4 regions of the Bradyrhizobium sp. WSM4873 genome follow, and region 1 is predicted to be linked to each of the others. Evidence: predicted binding sites of a transcription regulator. Region 1 holds the regulator's gene; each other region holds the start of a gene.

The links. The regulator PhoB, encoded in region 1, activates phosphate uptake and scavenging genes when phosphate is short. The targets are predictions, from matches to a motif close to TGTCATNNANCTGTCAT.
Region 2: a site for PhoB is predicted at 4,154-4,170, ahead of AC0L21_RS01540 (DUF47 domain-containing protein). Genes of this name have one in related genera too.
Region 3: a site for PhoB is predicted at 4,246-4,262, ahead of AC0L21_RS22315 (OprO/OprP family phosphate-selective porin). Genes of this name have one in related genera too.
Region 4: a site for PhoB is predicted at 2,192-2,208, ahead of AC0L21_RS01185 (RNA degradosome polyphosphate kinase). Genes of this name have one in related genera too.

The regions. Positions count from the first base shown of each region.
Region 1 covers NZ_JBVVPS010000040.1:45,255-52,586, reverse strand. Annotated here, with positions in the region: gene AC0L21_RS33305 (OpgC domain-containing protein) at 1-319, opposite strand, end outside; gene apaG (Co2+/Mg2+ efflux protein ApaG) at 525-917, shown strand; gene AC0L21_RS33295 (Hsp33 family molecular chaperone) at 967-1,974, opposite strand; gene argF (ornithine carbamoyltransferase) at 2,265-3,212, opposite strand; gene AC0L21_RS33285 (acetylornithine transaminase) at 3,212-4,414, opposite strand; gene AC0L21_RS33280 (GcrA family cell cycle regulator) at 4,870-5,382, shown strand; gene phoB (phosphate regulon transcriptional regulator PhoB) at 5,611-6,318, opposite strand; gene phoU (phosphate signaling complex protein PhoU) at 6,333-7,049, opposite strand; gene pstB (phosphate ABC transporter ATP-binding protein PstB) at 7,060-7,332, opposite strand, start outside.
Region 2 covers NZ_JBVVPS010000001.1:316,648-323,979, forward strand. Annotated here, with positions in the region: gene AC0L21_RS01520 (hypothetical protein) at 1-111, opposite strand, end outside; gene AC0L21_RS01525 (peptide chain release factor 3) at 346-1,965, opposite strand; gene sugE (quaternary ammonium compound efflux SMR transporter SugE) at 2,135-2,449, shown strand; gene AC0L21_RS01535 (anion permease) at 2,442-3,449, opposite strand; gene AC0L21_RS01540 (DUF47 domain-containing protein) at 3,465-4,109, opposite strand; gene AC0L21_RS01545 (branched-chain amino acid ABC transporter permease) at 4,268-5,236, opposite strand; gene AC0L21_RS01550 (branched-chain amino acid ABC transporter permease) at 5,238-6,101, opposite strand; gene AC0L21_RS01555 (ABC transporter substrate-binding protein) at 6,174-7,332, opposite strand, start outside.
Region 3 covers NZ_JBVVPS010000017.1:95,504-102,835, reverse strand. Annotated here, with positions in the region: gene AC0L21_RS22330 (DUF1330 domain-containing protein) at 1-87, shown strand, start outside; gene AC0L21_RS22325 (chloride channel protein) at 144-1,472, shown strand; gene AC0L21_RS22320 (zinc-binding alcohol dehydrogenase family protein) at 1,476-2,489, opposite strand; gene AC0L21_RS22315 (OprO/OprP family phosphate-selective porin) at 2,571-4,184, opposite strand; gene AC0L21_RS22310 (DegQ family serine endoprotease) at 4,496-5,902, shown strand; gene AC0L21_RS22305 (replication-associated recombination protein A) at 5,899-7,230, shown strand; gene AC0L21_RS22300 (RluA family pseudouridine synthase) at 7,287-7,332, shown strand, end outside.
Region 4 covers NZ_JBVVPS010000001.1:239,269-246,600, forward strand. Annotated here, with positions in the region: gene purM (phosphoribosylformylglycinamidine cyclo-ligase) at 1-684, opposite strand, end outside; gene AC0L21_RS01175 (CDP-alcohol phosphatidyltransferase family protein) at 840-1,382, shown strand; gene AC0L21_RS01180 (P-loop NTPase family protein) at 1,476-2,153, shown strand; gene AC0L21_RS01185 (RNA degradosome polyphosphate kinase) at 2,282-4,474, shown strand; gene ppx (exopolyphosphatase) at 4,490-5,992, shown strand; gene AC0L21_RS01195 (TerC family protein) at 6,051-6,911, opposite strand; gene ndk (nucleoside-diphosphate kinase) at 6,956-7,332, opposite strand, start outside.

The DNA.
Region 1 (7,332 bases):
CGATGCCGGACTCCAGCATCGCCCGACCGTAGACGAAGGCCGCGGTATAGCCGGAGATGAAGATGAAGATCTCGGTGGCGTCGCTGAAGCCGTAATTGCGGATCGTGAACCAGGTCAGAAGGCTCGGCGGCAAATGGTCGATGAAGATCAGCCACAGCGCGAGGCCGCGGAACAGGTCGAGCCGGAGCTCGCGCTCGCCGATGGCGGGCAGCGAAATGGCCGGCGCGGCCGCGCGCCGCTTTGCCCCCGCGGACTTGACCTCCACAGGTTTGGCGGTTCCCGCGATCGTCGATCCCGTCACTTGGTCGGCAATGGTCATCGGGGGCCTAAAAACCCTTCCGCAAATCGCGACGTGGCAGGGAGTGTACCGGTTCGGCCGTCATCTCGCAAAGCGGCCGGATCACATGCAAGTACATTTGCAAGTCCATTTGGACGTGTACTTCCCTGCGAAATCTGGCGGGACGATGTCGCCAAGGCCGCCTCCGGCGTTTGGTTCCCGGGCGGTTTTCGGTATGATGGCAATCATGTACCGCGCCGTGACCCGCCAGATCGAAGTGACCGTCGAGCCGAACTTTGTTCCGGAGCAGTCGTCGGCTGACCGCTCCCGTTATTTCTGGGCCTACACCATCGTCATCACCAATTCCGGCGACGAGACCGTGCAGCTCAAGACGCGGCACTGGATCATCACCGACGCCACCGGCCGGCAGCAGGAGGTGAAGGGCGAGGGTGTCGTCGGCGAGCAGCCGACGCTCGCCCCCGGCGAACGCTTCGAATATACCTCCGGCGTACCGCTCACGACCGCCTCGGGCTTCATGACCGGCCGCTACCAGATGGTCAGTGCCACCGGCGAGCGCTTCGAGATCGACGTGCCGACGTTCTCGCTGGACAGCCCGGATAACAAGAGGGTGCTGAATTAGCGCTGGAAATGGTGGGCGCGCTTCGCTTTGCCCACCCTACGGCACCGCGCTACGCGTCCTGGACGCCCGCCTCGTCCGGTGTGAACTCGTACACCGAGCTGCAGAACTCGCAGGTCACAACGACCTTGTCGTCCTTGACCATCGCGGCACGGTCGTCGGACGAAAAGCTCTTCAGCATCGATGTGACCACATCGCGCGAGCAGGAGCATTGCGCTTTCAAGGGCAGCGGATTGAACACGCGCACACCGCGCTCGTGGAAGAGACGGTAGAGCAGCCGCTCGCCGGAGAGCTCGGGATCGATCAGCTCGACATCTTCGACGGTTTCGATCAGCGAGCGCGCCTCGACCCAGGCATCGTCTTCAGCGACGGCATGAACCTCGACGCCTTCGGGCGCATCGCCGGGATGCAGATCGGCCTGCCGCGCCCGCTCGGGCGCCTTCGGTAAAAACTGCATCAGCATGCCACCGGCACGCCAGCGATGCTTGCCTCCGTCGTTCGATCGCCATTCCTCGCCCACGGCGAGGCGCACGCGCGTCGGGATCTGCTCGGAGCGCAGGAAATATTCGTGAGCGGCGTCTTCCAGGCTGCCGCCGTCGAGCGCGACCAGGCCCTGGTAGCGGCTCATGTCGGGGCCCTGGTCGATGGTCATGGCGAGATGACCGTGACCCAGCAGCGCGCCGGAATCTTTTGCATCCCCGAGGCGCGCGGCGTCGTAGCGCGCATAGGCGCGCAGGCGATCCGGCGCCTGATAGTCCACGACCAGGAATGACACCGGACCATCGGTCTGGGCCTGCAGGATGAAGCGGCCTTCGAACTTCAGCGACGAGCCGAGCAGCGTGGTCAGCACGATGGCCTCGCCGAGCAGCTTGCCGACCGGCGCCGGATAATCGTGCTTGGTCAGGATCTCGTCGAGCGCCGGACCAAGCCGCACCAGCCGACCGCGCACGTCGAGCGCGTCAACCTCGTAGGGCAGCACGGCGTCATCGACGGGAACCGCGGATGGCGCGCGAACCGGGCCTTCGGGCCCGGTTTTCATGTCAGGGGATTGGGAAACCATGGCGCTTTATCTGGGGTCGGAAGGCGGAATTGGAAGGGGGGTTGGGGAACTGTACGAAGCAACCTCAACCTCCGTGTCGTCCCGGACAAGCGCTAGCGCAGATCCGGGACCCATAACCACAGGATTACGCTACTCCGCGAGATGACAACTCCGAATCCTCGCCAAACGACTTCCTGTGGTTATGGGTCCCGGATCGGCGCTCCGTTCTGGACAACGCTGCGCGTTGCCAGAAGCTGCGCTTGTCCGGGACGACGATCATATGTGAGGTGGCCGCCGGGATTCCAGCGAGATCACTTCACCGCGTCGAAGCACCAGGCCAGAATGCCCTTCTGCGCGTGCAGGCGGTTTTCGGCCTCGTCGAACACGACGGATTGCGGACCGTCGATCACCTCGTCGGTAACCTCCTCGCCGCGATGGGCGGGCAGGCAGTGCATGAACAGCGCATCGGGCTTGGCCAGCGACATCAGCTGGGCATTGACCTGATAAGGCTTGAGCACGTTATGGCGGTGCTCGCCTTCCTTGTCGCCCATCGACACCCAGGTGTCGGTCACGACACAATCGGCGCCGCGCACGGCGGCTTCGGCATCCGTGCCGAGCATGATCGGCGCGCCGGTCGCCTTGATGAAGTCGCGCATCGCCTTTTTCGGCGCGAGCTCTGGAGGCGTCGCGACATTGAGCTGGAACTTGAAGCGCTCGGCGGCGTGCGCCCAGGACGCCAGCACGTTGTTGTCGTCGCCGGTCCAGGCCACCGTCTTGCCCTCGATCGGGCCGCGATGTTCCTCGTACGTCATGAGGTCGGCCATCACCTGGCAGGGATGCGAGCGCCGCGTCAGGCCGTTGATGACCGGAACGGTGGCGTTCGCCGCAAGCTCAAGCAGGGCATCGTGGTTGAGGATGCGGATCATGATGGCGTCGACATAGCGCGACAGCACGCGCGCGGTGTCGGCGATGGTCTCGCCGCGGCCGAGCTGCATCTCGGCGCCCGTGAGCATGATGGGCTCGCCGCCGAGCTGGCGCATGGCGACGTCGAAAGACACCCGCGTCCGCGTCGAGGGGCGCTCGAAGATCATCGCCAGCGTCTTGCCTTCGAGCGGCCTGACCGGCTGATGCGCCTTCTGCTTCGCCTTCATCGCGGAGGACGCGGCCAGCATGCGCTTGAGCTCCGACAGCGGCAGCTCGTTGATATCGAGGAAGTGCTTCGGTGTTTTCTTGGGTGCTTTATCGGGCGACTTGCTCATCAGCTTGCCGCCCGCTTGTTGCCGGACAACGCAGTGCAGGCGCGCTCGAGCCGCATGACGCTGTCCTCGATCTCGGCTTCGGTGACGATCAAAGGCGGCAGGAAACGCACGACATTGTCGCCGGCGCCGACGGTGAGCAGCTTCTCTGCGCGCAAGGCGGCAACGAGATCGCCCGAAGGTACCACGGCCTTGATGCCGATCAGGAGGCCCTCGCCGCGCACTTCGCTGACGACATCAGAGTGACGGTCGATCACGGAGGCGAGCTTCTGCTTGAGCAGCAGCGACATCCTCTGCACGTGATCGAAGAAGCCGGGCTTGAGCATGACGTCGAGCACGGCGTTCGCAGCCGCGATCGCGAGCGGATTGCCGCCGAAGGTCGAGCCGTGCGAGCCCGGCGTCATGCCGGATGCCGCTTCCGCGGTCGCAAGGCAGGCGCCGATCGGAAAGCCGCCGCCGAGCGCCTTGGCCAGCGACATCACGTCGGGTTCGACGCCGAGGCGGCGGTACGCGAACAGATCGCCGGTGCGGCCCATGCCGGTCTGCACCTCGTCGAAGGCGAGCAACAGACCCTTCTCGTCGCAGAGCTGACGCAACGCCCTCAGGAAGGCGGGCGTTGCCGAACGCACACCGCCCTCGCCCTGGATCGGCTCGATCAGGATGCCGGCGGTCTGCGGACCGATCGCCTTTTTCACCGCCTCGAGATCGCCATGCGCAACCTGGTCGAAGCCCTCCATCGGCGGGCCGAAACCTTCGAGATATTTCGCCGAACCCGTCGCCGCCAGCGTCGCCAGCGTGCGGCCATGGAAGGCGCCTTCGAAGGTGATCATGCGATAGCGGTCGGGATGGCCCTTCGCGGCGTGATAACGGCGCACGACCTTGATCACGCATTCCAGCGCTTCGGCGCCGGAATTGCAGAAGAACACGAAGTCCGCGAAACTTTCATTGCACAGGCGCGCGGCGAGCTTTTCGCCGTCCGGGCTCTGGAACAGGTTCGACATGTGCCAGAGCTTGGTCGCCTGCTCCTGCAACGCCGCGACCAGCGCCGGATGGGCATGGCCGAGCGCGTTCACCGCCACCCCCGAGGTGAAATCGAGATAGCGCTCGCCATTAGTCGCGATCAGCCAGCAGCCTTCGCCACGCTCGAAACCGAGGTCGGATCTGGCGAAAACGGGGAGCAAATGCGGCGCTGCGCTGTTAGTCATGGCGGTCACTTGAATGTTGCGGACGGTGTGAGCGTGCATTGCGCAACGCACCATCGACCGGCCCGGAAAACGAAACGTGCCGCCTCTTGAGGGCGGCACGCGCGACTATCTTAGGCCTGGTGAAACGGGTGTCAATGCCGCCCGGAAAGCCTCGCGAAACGCTGAATCCGTAGTCTTGCGGTGCCGATTTTGCGGGATTTAGCCACGGAACATGTGGAAGCGAGTCGGCGGACTCTTGCGCGGGAGTCACGCCATATTGTAGCGTTTGGATTGTCAGATACGACATCTCGTGCAGTGGTTCTGATCTTTAAGTCCTTATGTACCGGCGTAAACGTTCGGGCGTTCAAGACGCGCCCGGCGAGCCTTAAGGGATTCTGGCGGCACGGGTTTTTGAAGGCTTAGGCATTCGCTGCGAGGCCCCAGGATGGCTGGCGCGCAGCGAGGGAAAGGGTGCAATGACGGTTTTGACCTGGTCCGATGATCGCGTCGAGCAGCTGAAAAAGCTCTGGGAGGCCGGACTTTCGGCCAGCCAGATCGCGGCGGAGCTCGGCAATGTGACCCGCAATGCCGTGATCGGCAAAGTGCACAGGCTCGGCCTTTCGGGCCGCGCCAAGAGCCCTTCGTCGGCAGCGCCCCGGCCGCGCAAGGCGCGCCCCGCGCAGCACATGATGCGGGTGAGCCGCCCGATCTCGCGCGGCAACACCGCACTGGCGCAGGCCTTTGAGGTCGAGGCTGAGCCGGATCCGGTCACATACGACAACGTGGTGCCGATGAGCCAGCGGCTGTCGCTGCTGGAATTGAACGAGGCGACCTGCCACTGGCCGGTCGGCGATCCCTCGAGCCCGGACTTCTTCTTCTGTGGTGGCCGTGCGCTGTCCGGCCTGCCCTATTGCGCCCAGCACTCGCGCGTCGCGTACCAGCCGGCGTCGGATCGGCGCCGCGCACCGGTGAAGCCGGGTCCGCGGTAATCACGGCAAGTCGTCGCGCGAAGACAGTTCAACAATTTCAGTGTCGTCCTGGCGAAAGCCAGGACCCATACTCCGAGCACGCAGTAGTCGTGCGGAAGGGGTCGCTCCGAGTCTTCGCCAAACCACGTTCGGTGGTTATGGGTCCCGGATCAGCGCTCGCTTCGCTCGCTTGTCCGGGACGACGTCGGAGAATTCGGGGACAGCTCGCCAGCAAACAAGCCTGCAACCCTACACCTGCTCCGCCTTGGCAAAACGATCATCCAGCGCGTAGCCGGCGCCGCGGACGGTGCGGATCGGGTCCTGCTCGCGGCCGAGATTGAGCAGCTTGCGCAGGCGGCCGATATGCACGTCGACGGTACGCTCATCGATGTAGATGTCGCGGCCCCAAACGCTGTCGAGCAGTTGCTCGCGCGAGAACACCCGGCCCGGATGCTCCAGGAAGAACTCCAGCAGGCGATATTCGGTCGGACCGAGATCGATCGGCCGGCCCGAGCGCGCCACGCGGCGCTTGTCGCGGTCGAGCTCGATGTCGCCAAAAGCAAGCACGGTGGCGAGCCGCTCGGGGCTCGCGCGCCGCAGCAGGCCTTTCACGCGCGCGAGCAGCTCCGGCACCGAGAACGGCTTGACGATGTAATCGTCGGCGCCGGTCGCAAGACCCCGCACCCGTTCGCTCTCCTCGCCGCGCGCGGTGAGCATGATGATCGGGAGCTGCTTGGTCTCGGGACGGGTGCGAAGCCGCCGGCACAATTCGATGCCTGACAGGCCCGGCAGCATCCAGTCGAGCACGATCAGATCGGGGATGTGCTCCTTGAGGCGAGTGTCGGCGTCGTCGCCGCGCATCACCGTCTCGACGTCATAGCCGTCGCCTTCGAGGTTGTAGCGGAGAAGCTCCGTCAGAGCTTCCTCGTCCTCAACCACCATAATGCGTGCGCCCATCGGGTCGTCGCTCCTTAAGTGTTCGGTACCGTGTTGGCGAAGGTCGTCATGTCGCCCTTCGGCCGCTTGTCGGTGATCGCCTGTCCCTCGATCATGTAGAACACGGTCTCGGCGATGTTGGTGGCGTGGTCGCCGATCCGCTCGATGTTCTTGGCGCAGAACATCAAATGGATACAGAACGAGATGTTGCGCGGATCCTCCATCATGTAGGTAAGGAGCTCGCGGAACAGCGAGGTGCAGATGGCGTCGACCTCCTCGTCGCCCTTCCACACCGCCATCGCCGCCGGCAGATCATGCGCGGCATAGGCGTCCAGCACCGACTTGACCTGCTGCTGCACGAGGTCGGTCATGTGCTCGAGGCCGCGAAACAGCTTGAGCGGATGGAAGTCCGTCTCCAGCGCCGCGACGCGTTTGCCCATGTTCTTGGCGAGGTCGCCGATGCGCTCGAGATCGGTCGCGACGCGCATGGCGCCGACGATCTCGCGCAGGTCGACCGCCATCGGCTGGCGGCGGGCGATGGTGAGCACCGCACGCTCCTCGATGCGCTTCTGCAGCGCGTCGAGTTCGGTGTCGATGGCGACGACGCGCTGGCCGAGCGGGACGTCGCGGCGGATCAGCGCGTCGACGGACTCGACGATCATGCGCTCGGCGATGCCACCCATCTCGGCGACCAGGCGGGTGAGTTCCTGGAGGTCGGTATCGAAGGCCTTTGCGGTATGTTCAGAACCCATGTCGCGTCTCCTAGCCGAACCGGCCGGTGATGTAATCCTGCGTGCGCCGGTCAGTCGGCGACGTGAAGATCTTGCTGGTGTCGTCGAATTCGATCAGCTCGCCGAGATACATGAAGGCGGTCTTGTCGGAGACGCGCGCCGCCTGCTGCATGTTGTGAGTGACGATCGCGATCGTGTAATCCTCGGACAGCTCCTGGATCAGCTCCTCGACCTTGGCGGTCGAGATCGGGTCGAGCGCCGAACAGGGTTCGTCGAACAGGATCACCTCGGGCCGCACCGCGAC
Region 2 (7,332 bases), on a different contig from region 1:
CACGCTGCACGGCTCATGCGAAAACGGAATCGGGTTGATTTGCCGGGGCCGCGCGTCGGCGGCGATCGTCGAGATCGCCAGCAGGAGGAAAACAAGGATGCCGCGCCACATGAAGCGAACTCGCAAGGCCACATGGGTGAACGTGGCATTGCCGTCGGCAACGTCAAGCCTGCGGCTGTTCACATGCGCGCGTCCAAGGACGGTGTCGTCGTCCGGCTTGACCGGACGACCCAGTACTCCGAGACGTTTGTGATTGAGGCGAGAGGCTGCGGCGTACTGGATGCCCCGCCTTCGCGGGGCATGACAGCGGAGGGGGAGTAGCTACAGCGCGGGCGAAGCCACACCCTACCCCTTCTTCTTGACGTCCTTGACGTTGGTGAACTCGATGCCCTCGGCCCGTTCCCTTGTGTAGCCGAGATAGAACTCGTTCCGCGCCAGATAGACGGGATCGCCGTCGACATCGTCGGCGATGCTGGAGGTGTTGGCTGCGATGAAGGTGTCGAGCTTCTTGCGGTCGCCCGAAGAAACCCAGCGCGCGAGCTGGAACTCGCTGACCTCGAATTCGACCGGCAGGGAATATTCCGCATCCAGCCGCGCCTTGAGCACGTCGAGCTGGAGTGCGCCGACGACGCCAACCAGCGCGGGCGCGCCGTCGCGCGGGCGGAACACCTGCACGACGCCCTCTTCCGACATTTGCTGAAGCGCTTCCTTCAGCTTCTTCGCTTTCATCGCATCGGTGAGACGCACGCGGCGGACGATTTCCGGCGCGAAGCTCGGCACGCCGACGAAGTTGAAATCCTCACCGTCGGTCAGCGTATCGCCGATCCGCAGCGTGCCGTGATTGGGAATGCCGACGACGTCGCCGGCATAGGCTTCGTCCGCAACCGAACGATCCTGCGCGAAGAAGAATTGCGGGCTGGACAGCGGCATGCTCTTGCCGGTGCGCACGAGCTTCGCCTTCATGCCGCGGCTCAGCTTGCCGGAGCACAGCCGCGCAAAGGCGATGCGGTCGCGGTGGTTGGGATCCATGTTGGCCTGGATCTTGAACACGAAGGCGCTCATGCGCGGGTCGGTGGCTTCGACCTTGCGCTGGTCGCTCTCCTGCGCGCGCGGCTCCGGCGCGAACTTGCCGAGTCCTTGCAGCAGGTCGCCGACGCCGAAATTGCGAAGCGCGCTGCCGAAATAAACCGGCGTCAGATGACCCTCGCGAAACGCTTCGAGTTCGAACGGTTTTGAAGCCGCGGTGACGAGCTCGAGCTCGTCCTTGACCGCCGACACGTCGAGATTGGCGTTGAGCTTGGCGAGCTCGGCGATCTCGATCTGCTGCGCCGCGCCGGTCTTGGCGCCGCCGCCTTCGAGCAGGCGCACGCCGCCATTGACGACGTCATAGGTGCCGAGGAACTCGCGGCCGCGGCCGACAGGCCAGGTCATTGGCGTGGTATCGAGCGCCAGCGTCTTCTCGATCTCGTCGAGCAACTCGAAGACGTCGCGGCTCTCGCGGTCCATCTTGTTGATGAAGGTGATGATCGGGATGTCGCGAAGACGACACACCTCGAACAGCTTTCGAGTGCGCGCCTCGATGCCCTTGGCGGCGTCGATCACCATGACGGCGGAATCGACCGCCGTGAGCGTGCGGTAGGTGTCTTCCGAAAAGTCCTCGTGGCCCGGCGTGTCCAGCAGGTTGAAAACGAGGCCCTCGAACTCGAAGGTCATGACCGAGGTCACGACCGAGATGCCGCGCTCGCGCTCGATCTTCATCCAGTCCGAACGCGTGTTGCGCCGCTCGCCCTTGGCCTTCACCTGGCCGGCCAGATTGATGGCGCCACCGAACAGCAGCAGCTTTTCGGTCAGCGTGGTCTTGCCGGCGTCCGGATGCGAGATGATGGCAAAGGTCCGCCGCCGCGACACTTCAGCGGCAAGCGAGGAACGGGCCGTCGATTCGGCTGTGATGGCGACGTCGGACATTGCGGCAGCGTTTGGCAGGGAAAATGAGCCTGATCAAGCCTCATTTGGTGATTGCAGAGCCTTCCGGCCAGCCCCATATCCGGCTTGGGATCAGGTTGGGAGGGACGGCCCTCCCTTCCCATCAGCACGCCAGTCGCGGGGACGACCCTGCCTTGAATGGAGGGTCGCCATGGCCTGGAGCATCCTGTTCGTCGCCGGTCTGCTTGAGGTCTCCTGGGCGATCGGCCTCAAATACACCGAGGGATTCACCAAGCTCGTTCCGTCGGTCCTCACGCTTGGCGCCATGGCCGGCAGCATCATCCTGCTCGGGCTCGCCCTCAAATCGCTCCCGATTGGAACCGCTTATGCAGTCTGGACCGGCATCGGCGCGGTCGGTACCGCGACACTCGGCATCATCCTGTTCGGCGAGCCGGCCACCGCGTTCCGCCTCGCCAGCATCGGGCTGATCGTCGCCGGGATCGTCGGACTGAAGCTGGTTACCTGAGGAAGATCTTGACCGCCCACCAGCTCAGCGCGGCGACGATGGCCGAGGCCGGCATCGTGATCACCCAGGCATAGACGATCGAGCTGGCGACGTTCCAGCGCACCGCCGAGAGGCGGCGGGCGGCGCCGACGCCGACGATGGCGCCGGTGATGGTGTGGGTGGTCGAGACGGGAACGCCGAGGAAGGTCGCCATGAACAGGGTCGCGGCACCGCCGGTCTCGGCGCAAAAGCCCTGCATCGGGGTCAGCTTGGTGATGCGCAGGCCCATGGTCCGAACGATGCGCCAGCCGCCCATCAGCGTCCCCATCGCCATCGCGGCCTGGCACGAGAGCACCACCCAGAAGGGGACGAAGAATTCGCCGCCGAGCTGGCCCTGCGAATAGAGCAGCACGGCGATGATGCCCATGGTCTTCTGCGCATCGTTGCCGCCATGGCCGAGCGAATAGAGCGAGGCGGAGGCGAATTGCAGGATGCGGAAGGCGCGATCCACGGCAAAGGGCGTGGAGCGCACCGATGCCCAGGAGACGATCGCAACCAGCATCATCGCGAGCAGGAAGCCGACGAGCGGAGACAGCACGATGGCGATCACCGTCTTGGACAATCCGCTCCAGACCGCCGCCGAAAGGCCGGCTTTGGCTACGCCTGCACCAAACAAGCCGCCGATCAATGCGTGAGACGAGGACGATGGGATCCCGAGTGCCCATGTCACCAAGTTCCAGACGATGGCGCCGACGAGCGCAGCGAAAATCACCTGAGCATCCACGATCGCGGGATCGATGATGCCGGTGCCGATGGTCTGCGCGACGTGCAGCCCGAACACCATGAAGGCGACGAAATTGAAGAACGCGGCCCAGAACACCGCGTATTGCGGCCGCAGCACGCGGGTCGAGACGATGGTCGCAATCGAATTGGCGGCGTCGTGCAGGCCGTTCAGGAAGTCGAACAGCAGCGCGACAGCGATCAATCCGACCAGGACGGGAAGACCCAACGCAACATCCACGGCGTGGCCCCTGCCCTAAACTTGCTCGATGACGATGCTGTTGATCTCGTTCGCGACGTCGTCGAAACGGTCGGCGACTTTCTCGAGATGGTCGTAGATCTCCGCGCCGACGATGAAATCCATCGCGTTGCCGTCGCGATGCTTGAGGAACAGTTCCTTCAGCCCGATATCATGGAGATCGTCGACACGGCCTTCCAGCTTGCCCAGTTCTTCCGTGATCGCAGTCAGCATGGCCACGTTCTGACCGATCTTCTGCATCAGCGGCAGCGCACGGCCGACCAGATTCGCGCATTCGATCAAAAGCCCGCCGATCTCCCGCATCGGCGGCTCGAAGCTGCGGACCTCGAACAGCATCACGGCCTTGGCGGTCTGCTGCATCTGGTCGATGGCGTCGTCCATCGAGGTGATCAGGTTCTTGATGTCGCCGCGGTCGAACGGGGTGATGAAGGTGCGGCGCACCGCCGTCAGCACCTCACGGGTGATGTTGTCCGCATCGTTCTCGAACTGGTTGACGCGCTGGCAATAGACCGGCGTCTCCTCGCCCCCGTTGAGCATGCTCTGGAGCGCGATCGAGCCCTGGATCACGGTCTGGGCGTGGCGGTCGAACAGGTCGAAGAACCGTTCTTCCTTGGGCAGGAAAGCGCGAAACAATCGCATCATGGGAGAGAAACTACCGGTTGGATAATGGCCTGGCCCAGGCGGGCCGTCATGAAACTGTCATAGACCATTTTCGATCCACGCGCGTGCCACCTCACGCCCGTGGAGCCGGATCATCCACCGCTTTCGCGCATCAACCCATCTTCCATTATATCAATGACTTACAGCGATCGCCGGAAGTAATGCGCGATTTCGCCGATGACGCCACGGCGGAAGGTGAGCACGCAGATCACGAAGATCGAGCCCTGGATCACGGTCACCCACTGGCCGAACCCCGCCAGATATTGCTGCATGGCGATGATCACGAAGGCACCAACCACGGGACCGAACACGGTTCCGAGTCCGCCGACCAGCGTCATCAGCACGACTTCGCCCGACATCGACCAGTGCACGTCGGTGAGCGAGGCATTCTGCGCCACGAAGACTTTCAGCGCACCGGCAAAGCCGGCCAGCGTGCCCGAGAGGACGAAAGCCAGGAATTTGTACTGATCGGTGCGGTAACCCAGCGAGATCGCGCGCGGCTCGTTCTCGCGGATCGCCTTGAGGACTTCGCCGAACGGTGAGTTGATGATGCGGAAGATCAGCAGGAAGCCGGCGAGGAAGCCGACCAGAACCACGTAGTAGAGCACGGTCGGCTTGGTCAGATCGAAGACGCCGAACATGCGTCCCTGCGGGATGCCCTGGATGCCGTCTTCACCATGGGTGAACGGCGCCTGGAGGTAGATGAAGTACAAAAGCTGCGATAGCGCCAGCGTGATCATCGAGAAATAGATGCCCTGGCGGCGGATCGAGATATAGCCCGTGATGAGCGAGAGCACGAAGGCACCGGCGACGCCGACGAGGATTCCGAGTTCGGGCGGCAGCGCCCAGACCTTCAGCGCATGCGCGCTGCAATAGCCGGCCGTCCCTAAGAACATCGCATGGCCGAAGGACAGTAGACCGCCGTAGCCGATCAGGAGATTGAAGGCGCAGGCGAGCAGCGCGAAGCACAGCGCCTGCATCACGAAGAACGGGTAGACCCCCGTGAATGGCACCGAAGCCAGCAGCAGCGCCATCACCACGAACACGATCATCTCATCGCGGATCGAGCGCGGGGTTACCGGCAGCGTGTCGTCCGTCAAGGCTGTCATATCAGGCCGCCCTTCCCGTCAATCCCGTTGGCTTCACCAAGAGCACCAGCACCATCAGCACGAACACGACGGTGTTGGAGGCCTCGGGGTAGAAATACTTGGTCATGCCCTCGATCACACCGAGCGCAAAGCCGGTGATGATGGAGCCCATGATCGATCCCATGCCGCCGATCACGACCACCGCGAACACCACGATGATGAGGTCGGCGCCCATCAGCGGCCGCACCTGGTTGATCGGCGCCGACAGCACGCCGGCAAGCGCGGCCAGGCCGACACCCAAACCATAGGTCAGCGTGATCATGCGCGGCACGTTGACGCCGAAGGCGCGCACCAACGTGGGGTTTTCAGTCGCGGCACGCAAATAGGCGCCGAGCCGCGTCTTCTCGATCAGGAACCAGGTCGCAATACACACGATCAGCGAGAAGATGACGACCCAGCCGCGATAGATAGGCAGGAACATGAAGCCGAGATTCATGCCGCCCTTGAGCTGGTCCGGAATGGCGTAAGGCATGCCAGAGGAGCCGAAATAGTTCTGGAACACGCCCTGCACGATCAGCGCAATGCCGAAGGTCAGGAGCAGGCCGTAGAGATGGTCGAGCCCCGTCAGCCATTGCAGCATGGTCCGTTCCAGGATCATGCCGAAGATGCCGACGATGATCGGCGCGAGCAGCAACGCCCACCAGTAGTTGATGCCGCCGATGTTCAGCAGGAAGTAGGCGACGAACGCGCCCATCATGTAGAGCGCACCGTGGGCGAAATTGATGATGTTGAGCATGCCGAAGATCACGGCAAGCCCGAGACTGAGCAGCGCGTAGAACGAGCCGTTGATCAGTCCCACCAGTAGCTGAGCGTAAAGAGCCTGCATCGATCCCGCACCCGGTCCCTTCGGCGTTCCCTGAAAGTCGCCCGCAGGCCTGATGGCCTGCGGGCGGTTAGCTTACTTCTTCAACAGCGCGCACTTGCTCTCGGACAGCGGCGTGAAGGCCTGGTCGCCCGGCACCGTGCCGACCAGCTTGTAGAAGTCCCACGGTCCCTTGGACTCGGAGGGCTTCTTCACCTCGAACAGATAGGCATTGTGGATGGTGCGGCCGTTGGGCTGGATCTCGCCCTTGCCGAACAGATCGTCTTCCGTCGGCATCGACTTCATCTTCTCGACGACCTTGGCGCCGTCATGCGGGTTGCCGCCGAGCGCTTCCAGTGCCTTGAAATAGTGACGCACGCCCGCATAGACGCCGGCCTGCACCATGGTGGGCGGCGCATTGTTCTTCATCTTCTCGGCGAAGCGCTTCGAGAACGCCCGGGTCTGGTCGTTCATGTCCCAGTAGAAGGTCTCGGTGAAGTTGAGGCCCTGAGCGGTCTCGAGCCCGATCGCCTTGACGTCGGTGAGGAACAGCAGCAGCGCCGCGAGCTTCTGGCCGCCCTTGACGATGCCGAACTCGGCCGCCTGCTTGATCGTGTTGGTGGTGTCGCCGCCGGCATTGGCAAGGCCGATGATCTTGGCCTTGGAGGCCTGCGCCTGCAGCAGGAAGGACGAGAAGTCCGGCGTGTTCAGCGGGTGCTTGACGCCGCCGACCACCTTGCCGCCGTTGGCGGTGATGACCGCGGTGGTGTCGCGCTCCAGCGCCGCGCCGAAGGCGTAGTCGGCGGTCAGGAAGAACCAGGTGTCGCCACCGGCCTTCACCAGAGCCTGGCCGGTGGTGTGGGCCAGCATGTAGGTGTCGTAGGTCCAGTGCACCGTGTTGGGCGAGCACTGCGCGTTGGTGAGGTCCGAAGTCGCAGCACCCGAGTTGATATAGACGCCGTTCTTTTCCTTGACGACGTTGTTGACCGCGAGCGCCACGCCGGAATTCGGTACGTCGACGATGAGGTCAACCTTGTCGACGTCGAACCATTGCCGCGCGATCGCGGTGCCGATGTCGGGCTTGTTCTGGTGATCACCAGAGATGATGTCGATCTTCCAGCCCTTCGCGGCCAGGCCGGAATCTTCAATGGCCATCTGCGCGGCGAGCGTCGAGCCCGGTCCGCCGAGATCGGCATAGAGCCCGGACTGATCGGACAGCGCGCCGATCTTGACGGTCTTGTCCTGCGCGAAGGCT
Region 3 (7,332 bases), on a different contig from region 1:
TCGCCGGAATACGCCGAAGCGCTGAAGCTGCGGCAGACGGCGCTGGAGCGGCGGTTGATGTTCGTCGAGGGCGCGGTTCCAGTCTAGCTGGTCTGCTCGCTTGCCTCTTCAATTCGCGGCGGGACCGGCTAAACCTCGGCTTCATGCTCTGGCCCCTGTCGACCCGCCACAAACGCCTGTTCAGGCTGACATCCGCGCGATGGCAGCGGCGGGCGATCTTCGTGCTCGGTGGGATCGGGGTGGGCGCCGCGGCGGTGGTGCTGGCCCAGCTCGCCGATCTGGCCCAGCACGCCTTCGCGCTGGTGTTGGCCAAGTCGCGCTACGCCGTGCTGGCGGTGACACCTCTCGGCTTCATGCTTTCGGCCTATCTGACCACCCGGCTGTTCCCGAACGCACAGGGCAGCGGCATTCCCCAGGCGATCGCCGCGCGGCATCTGACCGACCAGGCGGCGCGCGAGAGCCTGGTCTCGATCCGAATCGCGATCGGAAAGGTGATCCTCACCTTGTTCGGCCTGCTATGCGGTGGCTCCGTCGGCCGGGAAGGACCGAGCGTTCAAGTCGGCGCTTCCATCATGTTCGCGCTCGGACGCGTCTCGCCACGCCGCCAGCCCGGATTGATCCTGGCCGGCGCGGCCGCCGGCGTCGCGGCCGCCTTCAACACGCCGCTGGCGGGGATCGTCTTCGGCATCGAGGAGATGAGCCGTGCTTTCGAGACACGTACCAGCAGTCTCATCATCGCAGCGGTGATCGCGGCCGGTCTGACCTCGCTCGCGCTGATGGGCAATTACGCCTATTTCGGCAGCAGTGCGATGTCGCTAGCCCCCGGTGCCGACTGGCTGGCGGTTCCGGTGTGTGGCGTGGTTGGTGGCGTGGCCGGCGGCGTCTTCAGCCGTATCGTCATCGTGATGGCGCGCGGCTTCGCCCATCCGCTAGGGCGTTCGGTCAAGCGCCACCCGTTGTGGTTTGCGCTCGTGTGCGGCTTCGCAGTCGCGATCTGCGGCATCGTCTCCGGCGATACGATCTATGGCACAGGCTACCAGCAGGTAAAGACGGCCCTGGAGCAGGGCGCACCGCTGCCGCAGGACTTCGGCATCCTCAAGCTTCTCGCCACCACCTTCGCGGCAATCAGTGGCATACCCGGCGGAATCTTTTCGCCGTCACTCGCCGTTGGGGCCGGCCTCGGCAGCAATATCGCGTCCTTCTTCCACGACGCTCCGCTCGGTGCGATCATGTTGCTCGGCATGGTCTCGTATTTTGCCGGTGTGGTGCAGGCGCCGATCACCGCTTTCGTCATCGTGACCGAGATGACCGACAACCACGCCATGGTGGTGCCGTTGATGGCCGCCGCCCTGATTGCACATGCCACATCGCGGATGATCTGCGAGGAGGGGATCTACCACGCGCTCGCGAAGGGCTTTATCGAGCGGGCGACGCGTCCGCCTGAGACGAATGCGGCGCCCGCTTCGAGCTAAGACCTACCACCCCTCCAGCACGATCTTGCCGCGCGACTTGCCGCTCTCGAGCAGCGCGTGGGCCCGCTTGAGATTGGCCGCGTTGATCGTGCCGAAGGTCTGGTCGAGCGTCGTGCGCAGCACGCCCTTGTCGATGAGGTCGGCGACGTCATTGAGCAGATGATGCTGCGCGATCATGTCGGCGGTCTGGAACGAGGAGCGCGTGAACATCGATTCCCAATGCACCGAAATTGCCTTGCCCTTGAACGCGCTCACAGTGAATTCCGGGGGATCGTCGATCAGGCCGAACCTGCCCTGCGGCGCCATGAAGTCGGCGATGCTCTTGTAGTGCTGGTCGGTGAAGGTGAGGCTCGCCACCAGCGCGACCGGCGGCAGCATGAGCTTCTCGATCTGCTCCTTCATCGGTTGGCCGTGGTCGATCACCGCATGCGCGCCGAGATCGAGGCACCATTTTTGCGATTCCGGCCGCGTCGCGGTCGCGACCACCGTGAGGCCGGTGAGGCGGCGGGCGAGCTGGATCAGGATCGAGCCGACGCCGCCGGCGCCGCCGGTGATCAAGAGCGTGCGCGGATCGACACTCTTGCCGGGCACCGCACCGAGCCGATCGAACAACAGCTCCCAGGCGGTGATGGAGGTGAGGGGAAGGGCGGCGGCCTGCGCGAACGACAGGCTCTTCGGCTTGTTGCCGACGATACGCTCGTCGACAAGGTGGAATTCGGAATTGGTACCCTGGCGCAGGATCGAGCCGGCGTAAAATACCTCATCGCCCGGCTTGAACAGCGAGACGTCAGGCCCCACGGCATCGACCACGCCTGCCGCGTCATAGCCCAGAATCTTGGTCTCGCCCTCGGGCGGGGCGGCGCGCTTGCGCACCTTGTAGTCGACCGGATTGGCCGAGATCGCCTTTACGGCGACGCGGATATCACGGCCCTTGGGTTCGGGCTTGGCGGTCTCGAAATCGAACAGCGCGTCCTGATCCTCGATCGGAAGCGATTTCTTGTAGCCGACGGCCTTCATGGCTTGTCTCCTTCGAAAGTGTTGCAGGTGCTGGGTCCCGGGTTCGCGTTTTTTGCGCGCCCCCGGGACGACAGGCGAGACCTAGAACGCGAACTGCGTCCGCATCGCGACCGCATCGAACTTCGAGCCGACATCGGCGGTCGAGATCGGCGAGGCCTGCCTTGACACCGTGCCATGCAGATAGTCCAGCATGAAACGGACGTTGCCGTTGACGTACCAGTTCAGCGCCGCCGTGTAGACGGTCTGCCGGCCGCCCGCGATGCCGGTGGCGGTCCCGAGCTGATCGTTGAGGTCGATCGTGGAGAAGCGTCCCGCGACTTCCCACGCGCCCCAGCCGCCGCCCTCGAGCGAGAACGGGTGCGCCGGCTTGACGCCGCCATAGGCCGCATTCGCCGCATTATAGCTGCGACCCTCGCCCGTCAGCACGTAGCCGGCCTGCGCGTAGCCGCCCTGGAATTTGAGGCTCGGCGCACCCAGCGGCGGCAGGCCGGTGTTGGCGCTGCGATCGATGTTGTACCAGAAATACTCGCCTTGCAGGATCAGTGGTCCATAAGTGGCGGCCGCTTCGACGCTGTAGACCTGCGCGCCGGAGGCATTGGCGATTGCGCCGGTCGTGGCGAGCGCCGTGGGATCGATGCGCAGTTCCGGACGATCGTTAAGCGTCACCGTCTGCGCACCCGTCACCATGTTGCGCGACGGCTGGATCAGCCATTCGGCATTGCCGCCGAGATGGACTGAGTAGTCTTTGCCGCTGACGACCTGGCCGGCAACGCGGGCGACGGCGCCATACTGCTCGGAGGCACCGTTCGGTGCTGCGCTCGACGCCGAATGGATCGCGCCGGTCGAGGGCCCCGTGACGTAGCCGCCGATCCAGAGCTGGTCGTTGTACCAGCGCGTGCCGACAGCCGAGCGGAAGTCGCCCGCGGCGATGCTGGTCGCGATGATGCCGGCCGAGGCGCGCTCCATGAACATGATGTCGTTGGAGCTCGTGGCTTCATCGAGAGTGTAGGGCAGGTCCATGATGCCGCCTTCGATGGCCATCTTGCCGCCGAACGGTTTCAGGCCGGTATAGCTGAGATAGGCGTTCTCGATGCCGGAGACGCCGCCGCCGGGCAGCGAACCCGGAGCTGCGCCGCCAAACCCGTCGGAGGAGCCGCCGAAGTCGTAGACCAGCGCGAAATTCCAGTCGTTGAAGAACTTGCCGGCGAGACCGATGCGCGCGCGGCGGACGTTCTCGCCGCTATCGAGTTTCTGCGGCACGGTTGCGGCCGTGTTGGGCCGATAGTCGTAGCCGCCGGCGTCCCAATGCACGCGACCTGTGATCCCGACGCAGTTTGCCCCATCGGCAGTGCAGATGGTCGGCCGATTGTTCGGCATCGTCACGAGGACGCCGGAGGCAGGCGCCGGTCCCTTGAGCGGGATCGCCGCGTTGGCGTTGGCGACGACGGCCTTCGCTTCGGACCGCGCCTCAGCTTTCGCATCCGCCTTGGCTTCGGTCCTGGCCTTTGCTGCAGCGGCAGTGTTCGCCGCGGTCTGGCTCTGGAGCTTGTCGAGCTTCTGCTCCAGCATCTTCAACTGCTGCTTCAGGAGCGCGATCTCCTGGTCGCTGCTGCTCGCCGATTGAGCCTGGGCCTGCGAGGCTGCCAGCGCGGCGGCGAGACCAATCGCTGTGGCTGCAATTCTTGTCCTGCTCACGTCATGACTCCATCGGTTGACGAACTTCCCAAGTCGCTGGCGGAGAGCCTAGGTACGATCGATGACTGCTCCGCGACGCTGCGCCCGGTTGCGCGGTTCCCACTGGTGTAAATTCGCCGCAACCGAATCCGCCTAGCACCACCATGCAAGATGACGCACATCATGCCAATCGGCAGCCCCGGCAAATTGTAATTTCGCACGCAGAGCTTGCAGGCGGGACACACCAAAAAGGGGGTCGAATATCGCGCCGGGCGCCCTTCTATTGGCGGGCGAACGCGCCTATATTCCGGCGTCTTTTCCAAGAGGTAGGAATGTTTCGATCGACCTGGAGCGCCGTCGTCACGGCACTGTGCATAGCCTTTTCGGCCAATTTCAATCCGGCCGCCGCGCAGGACCGCCGAGTGCCGTCCTCGCCCGCCGAACTGCGGCTGTCCTATGCGCCGATCGTGCAGCGGGTGCAGCCGGCGGTCGTCAACGTCTATGCCGCCAAGGTGGTGCAGAATCGCAACCCGCTGCTCGACGACCCGATCTTCCGCCGCTTCTTCGGCGTGCCCGGCCAGCAACAGGAACAGGTGCAGCGCTCGCTTGGTTCGGGCGTGATCGTCGATGCGTCGGGACTCGTTGTCACCAACGTCCACGTCATCGAAGGCGCCGACCAGGTCAAGGTGTCGCTGTCGGACAAGCGTGAGTTCGAGGCCGAGATCGTGCTGAAGGACTCTCGCAGCGATCTCGCGGTGCTGCGCCTGAAGGACACCAAGGAGAAGTTTCCGGCTCTCGAATTCACCAATTCAGACGAGCTGATGGTCGGCGACGTCGTGATGGCGATCGGCAATCCCTTCGGCGTCGGCCAGACCGTGACTCACGGCATCATCTCGGCCTTGGCGCGCACGCAGGTCGGTATCACCGACTACCAGTTTTTCATCCAGACCGACGCGGCGATTAATCCTGGCAATTCCGGCGGCGCGTTGGTCGACATGAACGGCAGGCTCGCGGGCATCAACACCGCGATCTATTCGCGCTCCGGCGGCTCGCAGGGCATCGGCTTCGCGATCCCCGCCAACATGGTGCGCGTCGTCGTCGCCTCCGCGAAGGGCGGCGGCAAGGCGGTGAAGCGACCCTGGCTCGGGGCGAAATTGCAGGCGGTGACGCCGGAGATCGCCGAGAGTCTCGGCCTGCGTTCGCCGACCGGTGCGCTGGTCGCAAGCGTCGTTCCGAACGGACCGGCGGCCAAGGCCGGGCTGAAATCCTCCGACCTGATCGTCTCGATCGACGGCCAGACCGTGGATGATCCAAACGCCTTCGACTATCGCTTCGCCACACGGCCGCTCGGCGGCACGGCGCAGATCGACGTGCAGCGCGGCGGCAAGCCGGTCAAGTTGACGGTGGCGCTGGACGCCGCGCCCGATGCCGGCCGCAACGAGCTCGTCATCACCGCGCGCTCGCCTCTCCAGGGCGCGAAGGTCTCGACCATCACCCCGGCGCTCGCCGACGAGCTGCATCTGGACGCCGACACCGAAGGCGTCGTGGTCACCGATCTCGGCGGCGACAGCGCGGCCGCGAATGTCGGCTTCCAGAAGGGCGATGTCATCCTGGCCGTCAACAACCAGAAGATCAGCAAGACCAGCGATCTCGAAAAGGCGGCGGCCGAGCGCCAGCGCATCTGGCGCATCACGCTGGTGCGTGGCGGCCAGCAGATCAACGTCACGCTGGGCGGATGAGTCCGAAGCGACCACAGGAGACGCCAACTCTCTTCGCCGCGGCGGGGCTCGATCACGAGGCTCCGCATCCGCTGCCGGATCGGCTGCGGCCGCGCGCGCTTTCGGAGGTCGTCGGCCAGGATCACATCCTGGGTCCCGACGGCGCGCTGACGCGCATGCTGGAGACGCGCACGCTGGGCTCGCTGGTGTTCTGGGGCCCGCCCGGCACTGGCAAGACCACGGTCGCGAGGCTGCTCGCGGACGCCACCGATTTGCATTTCGAGCAGATCTCCGCGGTGTTCTCCGGCGTCGCCGATTTGAAGAAGGCCTTTGAGGCCGCGCGCGCACGCCGCGAGATGGGCAAGGGCACGCTGCTGTTCGTCGACGAGGTGCATCGCTTCAACCGCGCCCAGCAGGATTCGTTTCTGCCCGTCATGGAAGACGGCACGGTGGTGATGGTCGGCGCCACCACCGAAAATCCGTCCTTCGAGCTCAACGCGGCGCTTCTGTCCCGGGCGCGCGTGCTGGTGTTTCGCTCGCTCGACGCGGCCGCGATCGAAAAGCTGTTTGCGCATGCCGAGGAGATCGAGGGCCGCAAGCTGCCGCTCGACGAGGAAGCGCGCGCCGTGCTGGTGCGCATGGCCGATGGCGACGGCCGCGCGTCGCTGACGCTCGTCGAGGAAGTCTGGCGCGCCGCGCGCAAGGACGAGATTTTCGACGCCGCGCAGTTGCAGGAGATTTTGCAGCGCCGCGCGCCCATCTACGACAAGTCGGCCGACGGCCATTACAATTTGATCTCGGCGCTGCATAAGTCGGTGCGGGGCTCCGATCCCGATGCCGCGCTGTATTATCTCGCGCGCATGTTGGACGCCGGCGAGGATCCGCTGTTCCTGGCGCGCCGTGTCGTGCGCATGGCGGTCGAGGATATCGGGCTTGCCGATCCGCAGGCGCTGGTCATCGCCAACGCAGCCAAGGACGCTTTCGACTTCCTCGGTCACCCCGAGGGCGAGCTCGCGATCGCGCAGGCGGTGGTCTATCTCGCCACCGCGCCGAAATCGAATGCCGTCTACACCGCCTTCGGCAAGGCGATGCAGGTCGCAAAGCAGGCCGGCTCGCTGCTGCCGCCGAAACATATCCTCAACTCGCCGACCAAGCTGATGAAGTCGGAAGGCTACGGCGCATCTTACGAATACGACCACGACACGCCCGACGCCTTCTCCGGCCAGGATTACTTCCCGGAAGCCCTGGGCCGCCAGACCTTCTACGACCCGCCGGACCGCGGGTTCGAGCGGGAGATCAGGAAGCGGCTGGATTATTGGGCCAAGTTGCGCAAGGAGCGGGGTGGCTGAAGCCAAAATCGCCATTTCGCCGTGACGCGAGGCCGCTTTTGAGCTAGGCAGGCACCATGAGCCGCCGCATCAAAAGAACCGATCCAAAGCCCCGTTCGCGCG
Region 4 (7,332 bases), on a different contig from region 1:
CGTCAGCAGCGCGCCGCCGAGCGTCATGACGGGCGCAAACGGCGCCTGCGCTCCGAAGCCGAGGCCGGATTGTTCCACGATCTTGCGCACCAGCGAGAAACCGTTGGAGTGCACGCCCGACGAGGCGAGCCCGATCACGGCATCGCCGGCGGCGATGTCCTTGCGCGGCAAGAGCGTGCCCCGCTCCGCGGCGCCGACGGCAAAGCCACCGAGGTCGTAGTCGCCGTCCTTGTAGAGGCCGGGCATCTCGGCCGTCTCGCCGCCGATCAGGGCGCAGCCGGATTCGCGGCAGCCTTCGGCGACACCGGCGACGATCGACGCGGTCGCCTCCGGATCGAGCTTGCCGCAGGCAAAATAGTCCAGAAAGAACAGCGGCTCGGCGCCCTGCACCACGAGGTCGTTGACACTCATGGCGACGAGATCGATGCCGATCCCGCCATGCAGGCCGGTCTCGATCGCGATCTTGACTTTGGTGCCCACGCCATCGGTCGCGGCCACCAGGATGGGATCCTTGAAACCGGCCGCCTTGAGATCGAACAGGCCGCCGAATCCGCCGATTTCGGCGTCAGCGCCGGGACGTGCGGTGGCGCGCACCATCGGCTTGATCAGGTCGACCAAGCGGTTGCCCGCATCGATATCGACGCCTGAATCGGCGTAAGTGAGGCCGTTTTTGCGGTCGGTCATGCCCGATTTCCAGTGGGTTTGCGGCTGGTTACGTCGAATTCCGGGGACGCGCAATGGCTCGCATGGCGCGCCTCCGTATACTATGTAGAGATATCAACCGGTTCAGCCTCCAAAGGGCCGAATTCGAGGTCAGGCCGGGTGCCGGGAAGCGCCGTGTGAGTATACCGAACATCATTACTTTGGGCCGCATCATGCTGGTCCCGATCATCGTCTGGGCCATCGTGTCGAGCCAAATGGAGGTGGCGTTCGCCGTCTTCCTGATCGCCGGTATCAGCGACGCGGTCGACGGCTTCCTTGCCAAGCGCTTCAACATGACGAGCGAGCTCGGCGCTTTGCTCGACCCGCTCGCCGACAAGGCGCTGCTGGTCTCGATCTACATGGCGCTGGGCATCTGGGGCGCGATTCCGCGCTGGATCGTCATCCTGGTGGTCTCGCGCGACATCATGATCGTCGCTGCCGTGATCATATCGTGGCTGTTCGACCGGCCTGTGGAGATGAAGCCCTCGAAGGTATCCAAGCTCAACACTGTGGCCCAGGTGGCGTTCGCGGCGCTGGTGCTGGCCGCCCTCGCCTTCGGCTTCAAAGCCGGCCCTTATGATATCATCCTGATGGGCCTCGTCACGGTCTTCACGCTTTCCTCCGTGTCGCTCTATCTTGTCGAGTGGTTGCGGCACATGAGCACGATCGAGGCCAAATGAGTTGGGAAGCGGCCCCGCAAAAGGCCAACTCCCGCTCGATTAAGTCGCATCTCTTCAAACGAAGCCGGCACGCCGGCACGGAGCAAAGCAAGCGTGCCAGGCCACGTTCATCCCCGACAATTGGCGTTTTCGCTTCCGCATGCGGAGAGCCTGAGCCGGGACAATTTCCTTGAGGGCCCCGTCAACGCCGCCGGTCTTGCCCTCATCGACGCCTGGCCGGAATGGCCGAATCGGATCATGTGGCTGGCCGGCCCGGAAGGAAGCGGCAAGAGCCATCTCGCCGCGATCTGGGCCGAGGCTTCAGGCGCCCGCTCGACCACGGCCAATGGGCTGACCGCCGAGGCCGTCCCGGCTGCGCTCGCCACTGGCGCGCTGGTGGTCGAGGATCCCAAGGCCGGGCAATTCGACGAGCGCGCCCTGTTCCATCTGATGAATCTAGCCCGCGAGGACGGCGCCTACGTCCTCTTCACCGGACGCGAGGCGCCCGCTTCTCTCGAGATCGAACTCGCCGACCTGCGCTCGCGGCTCCGCGCCGTCCCCGTTGTCTCGCTGCTGCCGCCTGACGACCAGCTCTTCCGCGGCCTGATCGTCAAATTCTGCACCGACCGCCAGCTCGCGGTGGACGAGAGCGTGGTCAGCTACCTCGCCACTCGCCTGGAGCGGTCCTCGGCCGCCGCCCGACGGGCTGTGGACCTGCTGGACAGCGAGGCCCTGCGCCTCGGCCGCCCCGTCACAAGGGCGCTGGCGGCCGGGCTGCTCCGGGATGTCTGACCAAGGCGGCTTGACGCGGCCGGGCGGCGGAACATCAATGTCATCGAAACGTCATCGCTCTAACACATGCTCCCGCGGGTTTTGCGCGTAAGTCGCAAATTGGGGCGAACTGGATGGATCGACTTCTGATGGATTCTGCGCAAGCTATTGAAGTTAAAGAGAAAGCCCCGGAAGCCGAGGGCCCGCCTGCGATCGCATCGAACCCTGAGCGGTTCATCAATCGCGAGCTCTCCTGGCTGCACTTCAACCGCCGCGTCCTGGAGGAATCGGTCAATCCCAGCCATCCCATGCTGGAGCGGGTGCGATTCCTGTCGATTTCAGCGAACAACCTCGACGAGTTCTTCATGGTCCGCGTCGCCGGCATCAAGGCCCAGGTGCGCGAGGGCATTGCCGAGCGCAGCCCCGACGGTCTGACGCCGTCCGAGCAGCTCGCGCTGATCAACCGAACCGTCTCGCAGCTCGCCTCCGACCAGCAGGCAATCTGGCGCGACCTGCGCGGCACGCTCGCCGACGAGGGCATCGTGCTGGTCGAGGGCAAGGAAGTCACCAAGGCGGAACGAACCTGGGTCGAGGACTACTTCCTCAGCAACGTGTTCCCGCTGCTGACACCGCTTGCGATCGACCCGGCCCACCCCTTCCCGTTCATTCCGAGCCTCGGCTTCACCATCGCGCTCCAGCTCACGCGCGCCGCCGATGGCAAGCAGATGAACGCGCTGATCCGCATGCCCGGCAAGATCGACCGCTTCATCCGCCTGCCGGCCGAGGGCAAGGTGGTTCGGCTGATCTCGCTGGAGCAGGCCACCGCGCTGTTCATCAACCGCCTGTTCCCCGGCTACAATCTGCACGGCCAGGGCGCCTTCCGTGTCATCCGCGACTCCGAACTCGAAATCGAGGAAGAGGCCGAGGATCTCGTCCGCCTGTTCGAGACCGCACTGAAGCGCCGCCGCCGCGGCTCGGTGATCCGGCTCGAGATCGATGCCAAGATGCCGGAGCAGTTGCGCAGCTTCGTACAGCACGCGCTGTCGACCGCCGACGACGAGGTGTTCCTGGTCGATGGCGTGCTCGCCATGAACGAGCTCTCGCAGCTCACCCGCCTCGACCGGCCCGATCTGGAATTCACCCCTTACGTGCCCCGCCATCCCGAGCGCGTGCGCGAGCAAGGCGGCGACATCTTCGCTGCGATCCGGCAGAAGGATCTCGTCGTCCATCATCCCTATGAATCCTTCGACGTCGTGGTGCAGTTCCTCCAGCAGGCGACGCGCGATCCCGACGTCGTCGCCATCAAGCAGACGCTCTACCGCACCTCGAGCAACTCGCCGATCGTGCGCGCGCTCGTGGAAGCTGCCGAAGCCGGCAAATCCGTCACCGCGCTGATCGAGCTGAAGGCCCGCTTCGACGAGGAGGCCAACATTCGCTGGGCGCGCGACCTCGAGCGCGCCGGCGTGCAGGTCGTCTACGGCTTCCTCGAACTGAAGACGCACGCGAAATTGTCGATGGTGGTGCGGCGCGAGGGCGGCAGCCTCACAACCTACGTCCACACCGGCACCGGTAATTACCACCCGGTGACCGCGCGCATCTACACCGACCTCTCCTACTTCACCTCGGATCCAACCATCGGCCGCGACGCTGCCCGCGTGTTCAACTTCATCACCGGCTATGCCGCGCCGAGCGACCTGGAAAAGATGGCGGTGTCGCCGCTGACCTTGCGCAAGCGCATCATCGAGCACATCCAGGGCGAGACCGCGCATGCACGGCACGGGCGGCCCGGTGCGGTCTGGATGAAAATGAACGCGCTGGTCGACCCCGACATCATCGATGCGCTCTACGAGGCTTCACAGGCCGGCGTGCAGGTCGAGCTCGTGGTGCGCGGTATCTGCTGCCTACGGCCCGGCATTCCCGGCCTGTCGGAGAACATCCGCGTCAAGTCGATCATCGGACGATTCCTCGAACACGGCCGAATTTACTGCTTCGGCATGGGCCAGGGCCTGCCGAGCGCGAAAGCGGCTGTGTATATCTCCTCGGCTGACATGATGCCGCGCAACCTCGACCGCCGCGTCGAGGTGCTGTGTCCGCTGCAAAATCCCACGGTGCATCAGCAGGTTCTCGAACAGATCATGGTCGCGAATCTCAAGGACAATGAACAGAGCTGGCAATTGTTGCCGGACGGGTCCTCAACGCGTATGAAGACCGCGAAGGGCGAGGAGCCTTTCAACGTCCACAACTACTTCATGACAAATCCGAGTCTGTCTGGCCGTGGTAAGTCGCTCAAGGAATCCTCGCCGCGCCGCCTCACGCGCCGTAATGAACGTCATCAATCCTGATCCGGGATCGTCGACGTGAAGCGGCCGCGCAAGCGCGGCTCGAGCGTCGCGGTCATCGACATCGGCTCCAACTCGGTCCGTCTCGTCGTCTACGAGGGACTGACGCGGAGCCTGATTCCGATCTTCAACGAGAAGACGCTGTGCGGGCTCGGCCGCGAGGTGCAGAGCACGGGACTGCTTGCCCCCGACGCCGTCGACAAGGCGCTGACCTCGCTCAAGCGCTTCCGTGCGCTGTGCCGGGTGATGCAGGTCGGACGGGTGTTTGCGATTGCGACCGCCGCCTGCCGCGACGCCTCCAACGGCGCCGACTTCATCGCGAAGGCCGAGCGCATCTGCGCGGTGAAGATCGAGATCCTGTCGGGCCCGCGCGAGGCGCGGCTGTCGGCGCTCGGCGTGATCTCCGGCATCCACCATCCCGACGGCATCGTCGGCGATCTCGGCGGCGGCTCGCTCGAACTGATCGACGTGCGCAAAAACACCGTGCGCAGCGGCGTGACGCTGCCGCTCGGCGGCCTCGCGCTGCAGGACCTCGCGCATAAATCCCTGAAACGCGCCGACCGCATCGTGCGCGAAGCGCTCGACGGGGTGCCGCAGCTCACCGCGGGCCGCGGCCGCAGCTTCTACGCCGTCGGCGGCACCTGGCGCGCGCTTGCGCGCATCCACATCATCCAGAGCGGCTATCCGCTCCAGGTGATGCACGGCTATTCGATTTCGGCGGCCGAGGCGCTCGATTTTTCCCGCCGCCTGCGCCGGCTTGCGGCCGCCGACATGCTCGCCGACATCGAGATCGTCGCCGATGCCCGGCGCCCGCTCCTCACCTATGCCGCACTGGTGCTCGAGCACATCATTCGGGTGGCGAAGCCGAAGACCATCGTGTTCTCGACCTTCGGCGTACGCGAGGGCCTGCTGCACGAGAAGCTGCCGGAGTCCGAACGCAACAAGGACGGACTGATCTGCGCGGCCGAGGAGCTGAACCAGCTGCTGTCGCGTTCGGCCAAGCACGCGCGCGAGCTGATCGCCTGGACCGACCGCCTCGCGCGCGTGGTGAAGTTGCGCGAGACCGAGGAGGACCGCCGTCTGCGCCATGCCGCGTGCCTGCTGTCCGACATCGGCTGGCGCGTGCATCCCGATCATCGCGGCGAGCAGACGCTGAGCCTCGTCGTCAACGGCAATTTCGGCGCAATCACCCACACCGAGCGCGCCTTCGTCGGCCTGTCCGTGTTCTATCGCTATGCGGGCCTCAGCGAGGAGAACCAGCCGCCGGTCGCCATGCAGGAGCTGCTGACGCCGGCGCAGCTCGAACGCGCCCGCCTGCTGGGCGCGGCCTTCCGCGTCGCGCATCTGATCTCGGCGGCACGTCCGGGCGTCTTGCCCGCGACGCATTTCCGCAGCATGGGCCGCAAGCTGTTGCTGGTGTTCGAGCACCGCCTCGGCGATCTCGTCGCGGATCGCGTCGGCAGCCGCTTCCGCGCGCTCGCCCGCCTGATCAACCGCGCCGGCTCGATCGTCCGGCGCTAGCGCATGCTCCGGAAAGCGTGAAGCGCTTTTCCGAAAACATCATGCTCAAAAGGTAAGTCTACTCCGCCGAGGCCTTGGCGTGGCGCTCGGAGGACTCCAGCGCGGCCGCGCTCATGCTGCGCCGGCGCCAGATGGAGCCGCCGACCAGAACGACGACGACGCCGAGAGCTGCGCAGAGATATTCGCCGCCTCCGCCGCCATGGGCGAATTGCGGCGGGATGCGGAAGGCGCCGAGCATGTTGTCCAGCGACGCGCCGAACGGACCGTCAAACAGCGTGTGCAGCCTCGGCGCGATGCCGGGATCGGTCGCAATCACCTCGCCCGCGATCCAGCCGAGCAGTGCCGCGCCGGCCCACACCAGAACCGGCAGCTTCGCGAGCAGCGCCATGATCAGCGCCGCGCCGGCGACGATCAAGGGCACGCTGATGGCAAGGCCGAGCACCAGCAAGGGCGCGCTGCCATTGGCGGCCGCGGCCACCGCAATGACGTTGTCCAGGCTCATGACGATGTCGGCGACGACGACGATCTGCACGGCCTGCCACAGATGCGAAGCCGACTCGACGCCGTCCTCGTCCTCCTGCTCCGGCACCAGCAGCTTTGCCGCAATCACGATCAGCGCAAGACCACCGACCAGCTTGAGGTACGGCAGCTCCATCAGGCTCGCGACGATGCCCGTGAAGATGATCCGCAGCAGCACCGCGGCGCCGGCACCGAGGATCATGCCCCACAGCCGATGCCGCGGCTTGAGGCCGCGGCAGGCGAGCGCAATCACCAGCGCATTGTCGCCGGACAAGAGGATGTTGATCCAGATGATCTTGCCGACCGCGACCCAGAAGGTCGGTTCGGCCATCTCAACGCGGAACTGGGTGAAGAATGCCCCGATCGTAGCGGGATCGAAGATCTGCCAGAGCCAGTTCACACTACGTCCTTTCGCCGCGTCTCGTTACCTGATCGGCTGACGGATCAGCCGACGATCTCGTTGCCCGAGAAGAACTGCGCGATCTCGATCGCGGCGGTCTCCGGCGCATCCGAACCGTGCGCGGAGTTCTCGCCGATCGACTTTGCGTAGAGCTTGCGGATGGTGCCGTCAGCCGCCTTGGACGGATCGGTCGCGCCCATCACGTCGCGATACTTGGAGACGGCACCCTCGCCTTCCAGCACCTGGACCACCACGGGGCCAGACGTCATGAAGTCCACGAGCTCACCGAAGAAGGGGCGCGCCTTGTGGACCGCATAGAAGGTCTCGGCCTGTTCCTTGGTCATGCGGATGCGCTTCTGCGCGACGATGCGCAGGCCCGCCTTCTCGATCACGGCGTTAACCGCCCCGGTAAGGTTACGCG